One region of the Ornithinibacillus proteolyticus genome, then DNA from elsewhere that is predicted to be linked to it. Evidence: a T-box and tRNA genes for the amino acid it is inferred to sense, from the RefSeq annotation. Region 1 holds a T-box; the other holds one or more tRNA genes.
The links. A T-box is a leader RNA that pairs with one kind of tRNA and senses whether it is charged. The one in region 1 lies ahead of ileS (isoleucine--tRNA ligase), so its partner is inferred to be a tRNA-Ile.

Region 1 (3,416 bases):
TAAGCCTCAGAAGTTTGTTTTAGAATGTCATCTGAAATACGGACATCTGCTTGATAATCAACCGATGCCACCCATAGACGTAAAATATCTGCACCTAGCTGCTTTAATACTTTACTTGGCATGATAACATTTCCAAGTGATTTACTCATCTTACGACCATTACCGTCTAACACAAAGCCATGGCTAATAACGTTTTTATATGGTGCTTTACCTGTAACAGCTACTGCCGTTGATAAAGAAGAGTTAAACCAACCACGATATTGGTCACTACCTTCTAAATAAACATCAGCTGGTCTTGTATGATCTTCTCTATTTAATAGTACTCCTGCATGTGAAGAGCCAGAGTCAAACCAAACGTCCATAATATCGGTTTCTTTCGTAAATTCACCGTTTGGACTATGCTCAGAAGTAAATCCTTCTGGTAATAAATCTTTCGCTTCTCTTTCAAACCAAATATTAGAACCATGCTCTGCAAATAATTTCGATACATGTTCAATTGTTTCATCTGTAATAATCGCTGTTCCATCCTCACCATAAAACACCGGAATTGGAACTCCCCAAGCACGTTGACGAGAAATACACCAGTCCTCACGGTCACGAACCATATTGTATAGTCTTGTCTCTCCCCATGCTGGATACCAATTAACTTGTTTGATTTCCTCTAAGATATCTTCACGGAAATCTTTGATTGAAGCAAACCACTGTGCCGTTGCACGGAAAATGGTTGGTTTTTTAGTTCTCCAGTCATGTGGGTAGGAGTGCGTAATAAAGGAAAGTTTTAATAAAGCACCAACTTCATCTAACTTTTCAGTAATTACTTTATTTGCATCGTCATAGAACATACCTTCAAATCCAGGTGCTTCACTAGTAAACACCCCTTTATAATCCACTGGACAGAAAGCCTCTATGCCATATGCCTTCGAAACATAAAAGTCATCTTCCCCATGGCCAGGAGCTGTATGAACACAACCTGTACCAGCATCAGTCGTAACATGCTCACCAAGCATGACAAGAGATTCACGGGAGTAGAATGGATGTTTTGCTGTTACACGCTCTAATTCTCTTCCTTTAAAGCTTTTCACTACTTGTGGATTTTCCCACTCTAGTTCTGTTTTTAGAGATTCAAGTAGTGCTTCTGCCACAACAAATTTGTCATTATGAACTTTAACTAACACATAGTTGATATCGGGATGGACACTGATACCTAGATTAGCTGGAATTGTCCATGGAGTTGTTGTCCAGATGACAATTTTATCTCCAGAATCCAGAACTCCTTTTCCATCTTCTACATCAAACGCAACATAAATAGAAGCAGAGCGTTTATCATAATACTCAATCTCAGCCTCAGCAAGCGCTGATTCAGATGAAGGAGACCAATATACTGGTTTTAGTCCTTTATAGATATATCCTTTTTTAGCCATTTCACCGAATACTTTAATTTGTGCCGCTTCATAATCTTTCGTTAATGTTATATATGGATTATCCCAATCACCACGTACGCCGAGCTCTTTAAATTGTGAACGTTGACTATCGACTTGGGTTAATGCATATTCTGCACATAGCTGTCTGAATTCTGCTACAGATAGCTCTTTACGTTTCACTTTTTTATTCTTCGTTAATGCCGTTTCAATCGGCAGACCATGTGTATCCCATCCTGGAATATAAGGTGCATGGTAACCTGACATGGACTTATACCGTGTAATGAAATCTTTTAAGATTTTATTTAATGCATGACCAATATGAATATCACCGTTCGCATATGGTGGACCATCGTGCAGGATAAATGTTGGTCTACCTTTTGTTCTTTCCACTGATTTTTCGTATAGGTTCATTTCCTCCCATTTTTCACGACGTAATGGTTCTTTGTTTGGTAGATTCCCACGCATTGGAAATTCTGTTTTTGGCATCAGTAATGTTTCTTTATAGTCCACTGATTAGACCTCCTTATGTTTTAACTGTACATGATAAATATGTTTGGGCTATTTTTGGGTTTGTTGTATAGTTTCGCAGCTAGAACAGACATAAACTCCCTTAAATCAACCTAACTTTCCGAAAAAATACATCATTAAAATAAAAAAGCCTCTCTAATCCCAGAAAGGGACGAGAAGACTCGCGGTACCACCCTTATAAATTTAAAATGAAACCATTTTAAATTCACTCGATATTCGTAACGTGAACAAGACGTCCAATTTTACTTAATTTATTTCAAATTGGATACTCAAGAGTGATTTTCTAAAAACGTGCTGTACTAGGCTTTCACCAGACCCTAGCTCGCTTTAACAAGCAACTAGTTTTTATACTGTCTCTATCATCGTATTTGCTATTATTTTAACCTATTCGTGTAAGCATTATATGTAAATTTTAATAAAACGTCAAGGTTTAAGATTCATTATTAGCTAATTCCAAATCTTTACCAACCGCTTCCTCAAATAAATCTTCCCAATCATCTGATCCAATCATATCTAATTGAGCTTCCACAAGCATTCTTAAACGAGTGCGGAAAACTTTAGCTTGTTTCTTTAACTCTTCAACTTCCATTGAGATTTTGCGAGACTTACTTAGCGCATCGTTAATAATACGGTCAGCATTTTTCTCTGCCTCTTTAATGATTAGTTTCGACTCCTTTGAAGCATTCCCTTTTAATTCTTCAGCCGTTTCTTGAGCAATTAGGATTGATTTATTTAGTGTTTCTTCTATATTGGTGAAATGGCTTAGCTTTTCATTCATTTGTTCAATCTTTTCTTTTAATTCTTTTCTTTCTCTAATTACCATTTCATAATCCTTAATAACTTGATCTAAAAATTCATTTACTTCATCTTCATCATATCCACGAAAACTTCTCGTAAATTCTTTATTATGAATATCTAATGGTGTTAATGGCATAACGGCTACCTCCCTATGATTTTATAAAAATATTAGTCCATTTTCAGTATACCAGTATATTTCGACAAAAAATATGTATTTCCTGCAATTTATGCTTACATTTCTAGAAAAAAGTCAAAAAAGCAACTATTCGATATCATTATATATCAAATAGTCACTCTTTACTATACCTGTAATAATGCAGTTGTAACTTTTATTTTTTCCTTTTTGGTTTGCCCATTGACACCAACGAGCTTGCTTCTACCTTTTCCTCTGAGCGAAATCATATCGCCTTCTCTTAAAATGAATTTACTATCTTCTACCGTACGATAATTAACTTTAACTAATCCTTTATCAATAAGAGTCTGTGCCTCTTTACGGGATAGAGAATAAATCTCTTTTAAGATCGTATCTAATCTTAAGGAAGAAACTATTTTCTCTGAATGGGACCAAATAGGTTCTTGCTCAATTAAATCCGAAAGAGATGTTTCTTCGAAAGTAATTGTAGATTTCCTAATCATCGTCAAATTCATCTGGACATAAGCGGAAATATC
Region 2 (3,416 bases), on a different contig from region 1:
TAGTTCAGTTCCCATTCATTGGCTTACTAGCATGGATGGTAACGAAGCTTGTACCAGGAAAGGATACTACAATCGAGTACAAACCGAAGCATTTAGACCCGATTTTCATTCAACAATCTTCAGCACTAGCACTTGACCAAGCAAAGGCTGAAATAGTTCGGATGGGTGAATATGCATATCAAGGCATGGAAGAGACAAGCTTGTATTTATCAACGAACCAAACGAAACATGCTGAAATGGCTTTACAGATTGAAGGCGCACTAAACAGTTTAGATCGAAGTATAACCGATTATCTTATTGACATTTCTGGTGGTTCATTGTCTGAATTTGAAAGTGCAAAGCACACGGTATTAATGGATACAGTGCGAGATATTGAACGAATTGGCGACCATTTTGAAAATGTAGTGGAGTTAATTGATTATAAAATATCTAATAAAGTAGTGATTACGGATAGGGCACAAGAGGATTTAAATAATATGTTTGACTTAACCATGTCAACCGTTAAGCAAGCGATTAAGGCGCTTGATACGGGGAATCGTGAAGAGGCATTGGCAGTTGTTCAAAAAGAGGATCAAATCGACAAAATGGAACGAAGCTATCGTAAAAAGCATATTATCCGTATGAATGAAGGGGATTGTTCTGTATCAGCAGGTATCGTCTTTGTTGATATTATATCGAACTTAGAACGTATCGGTGATCATGCAGTTAACATTGCAGAAGCGGTGTTAGAGGACCATTAAATATATAAAGAGAGAGGTTTTTTCCTCTCTTTTTATTTTTTTTGTAAATTTTTGTTGCTATTTTTATATAAAGGTGATATAGTAATTATTGTCGTTTTCGACAGAAAGTAAGATTTACATAAATTAAATTAGAATAATAGTTGACACGAAAGATTGAACATGTTATATTATATCTCGTGCCACTTAAAGAGAAGACATCTTCTTCTTACTTACAAGATTGATAATTTTCCACAGTAGCTCAGTGGTAGAGCAATCGGCTGTTAACCGATCGGTCGTAGGTTCGAATCCTACCTGTGGAGCCAACAACATGGCGGCGTAGCTCAGCTGGCGAGAGCGTACGGTTCATACCCGTGAGGTCGTGGGTTCGATCCCCTCCGCCGCTACCATTACTTATCTTAGTTTAAACATCATGGCGGCCGTGGCGAAGTGGTTAACGCACCGGATTGTGGCTCCGGCACTCGTGGGTTCGATTCCCACCGGTCGCCCCATATAACGAAGGACCCTTAGCTCAGTTGGTTAGAGCTATCGGCTCATAACCGATCGGTCGCAGGTTCGAGTCCTGCAGGGTCCACCATATAACTCGGAGGTATACCCAAGTCTGGCTGAAGGGATCGGTCTTGAAAACCGACAGGCGGGTCAAACCGCGCGGGGGTTCGAATCCCTCTACCTCCTCCATACATAATCAATGATACTTTTTTTACATCATAGCGTAAGGCTTGGTAGCTCAATCGGTAGAGCAACGAGCAACACATCCACCGAATTAACTACGAGTAACCCCGAAGCATAAACATCTTTGAATAATCTAGAAGATGCAGGGGTCAAAACATGGCAAGAAAATTTTATTGTGTTTTTTTATGAAATATAGCAAGGCTTGGTAGCTCAGTCGGTAGAGCAACGAGCAACACACCCACCGAATAACCTACGAGTAACCCCGAAGCATAAACATCCTTGAATAATCTAGAAGATGCAGGGGTCAAAACATGGCAAGAAAATTTTATTATGTTTTTTTATGAAATATAGCAAGGCTTGGTAGCTCAGTCGGTAGAGCAATGGACTGAAAATCCATGTGTCGGCGGTTCGATTCCGTCCCAAGCCACCATTTTGTACAAGCAAATCGCTTGTTTTTTTTATTGGGTTTTTTTCTATCTCCTCAACAGATAACGTTACAAGGGCAAATAATTTGCAAGAACTGGAAACCTCTGATAATCTTTCATGTGAAGGGTATTTTATCCCTAACTAATAGATTATTGAAGGAGGATTTCATTATGGCAAAATTTGAATTACCAGAATTACCTTATGCATATGATGCATTAGAGCCAACTATTGATAAAGAAACAATGAACATCCATCATACAAAGCATCATAATACTTATGTTACAAACTTAAATGCTGCGCTTGAAGGAAAATCCGATTTAGCAGGTAAATCCCTTGAAGAGTTAATTAGCAATCTGGATGCAGTACCAGAAAGCATCCGTACTGCTGTACGTAACAATGGTGGAGGTCACCATAACCATAGCTTATTCTGGAAAGTTCTTTCTCCAAATGGTGGTGGAGAACCAACTGGTGAACTAGCTGACAAGATTAATGCTAAATTTGGTAGCTTTGAAAAATTCAAAGAGGAATTTGAAAATGCTGCAAAAACTCGCTTTGGTTCAGGTTGGGCATGGTTAGTAGTAAACAATGGTGAACTAGAAGTAACAAGTACTCCAAACCAAGATTCTCCTTTAATGGAAGGGAAAACACCAGTATTAGGTCTTGATGTTTGGGAGCATGCTTACTACTTAAACTACCAAAACAAACGTCCTGACTATGTTTCAGCATTCTGGAACGTTGTTAACTGGGATCAAGTTGCGAAAAACTACAGTGAAGCTAAATAATGTTTTTTATAGATAATAGGATGTCACAGAGAGATAAGTCTCTTTGTGACATCCTTTTTTCTTTTCGTATATCTCTATTTGAATTGCTCACACTAAGGAAAGAGAGAAAAGGGGCAATTCACTATGCATAAAAGCTTACAATTTGTTTTCGGCAAAACAGAAATCAATCGAGATTTGATCCTATTATTAGTAATAGGTGGACTATATTCATTAGGTATATATTTATCCAATACATTTGTAAATATTTACTTATGGAAGCAAGCAGAAGGAAATTATTACACGATAGCCTTTTATAATCTTGCTATCTTTGTGTTTCAACCGATTACCTTTATAGTAGCTGGAAAAATAGCGAAAAAGGTGGATCGCGTCATTGTTTTAAGATTAGGTGTTATATTTTTATCGTTGTTTTTTTTAACGGTACTTATGATAGGAGAGAAAGCAGCATATTTTAACCTATTATTAGGAAGTTTATTAGGTATTGGTTATGGCTTTTATTGGTTAGCGTTTAATGTACTAACATTTGAGATTACTGAACCGGAGACTCGGGATCTTTTTAACGGTTTTTTAGGTGTTTTACAATCTTTAGGTGGCATGATTGGTCCAATTACAGCTGGATTTATTATTTCCAAGATGCCAGCTAATATTGGGTATAGTACTATATTTACAGCTTCCTTCATTTTATTCATTTGTGCGGTAGCCTGTAGCTTCTTTTTGATTAGAAGACCTGCAAAAGGTGATTATCTATTTAAGCGTGTCGTTATAGAGAAGAATCATAATAAAAATTGGGATCGAATACTGA

Region 2: it encodes a tRNA-Ile, which carries the amino acid that the T-box ahead of ileS (isoleucine--tRNA ligase) is inferred to sense. The anticodon was not compared.

The regions. Positions count from the first base shown of each region.
Region 1 covers NZ_JBCPXV010000001.1:224,381-227,796, forward strand. Annotated here, with positions in the region: gene ileS (isoleucine--tRNA ligase) at 1-1,931, opposite strand, end outside; T-box leader at 2,094-2,321, opposite strand; gene AAIB49_RS01140 (DivIVA domain-containing protein) at 2,380-2,883, opposite strand; gene AAIB49_RS01145 (YlmH family RNA-binding protein) at 3,048-3,416, opposite strand, start outside.
Region 2 covers NZ_JBCPXV010000003.1:60,157-63,572, reverse strand. Annotated here, with positions in the region: gene AAIB49_RS02910 (Na/Pi cotransporter family protein) at 1-740, shown strand, start outside; tRNA gene AAIB49_RS02905 (tRNA-Asn) at 968-1,042, shown strand; tRNA gene AAIB49_RS02900 (tRNA-Met) at 1,050-1,126, shown strand; tRNA gene AAIB49_RS02895 (tRNA-His) at 1,153-1,228, shown strand; tRNA gene AAIB49_RS02890 (tRNA-Ile) at 1,238-1,314, shown strand; tRNA gene AAIB49_RS02885 (tRNA-Ser) at 1,323-1,415, shown strand; tRNA gene AAIB49_RS02880 (tRNA-Phe) at 1,764-1,839, shown strand; gene sodA (superoxide dismutase SodA) at 2,006-2,617, shown strand; gene AAIB49_RS02870 (MFS transporter) at 2,741-3,416, shown strand, end outside.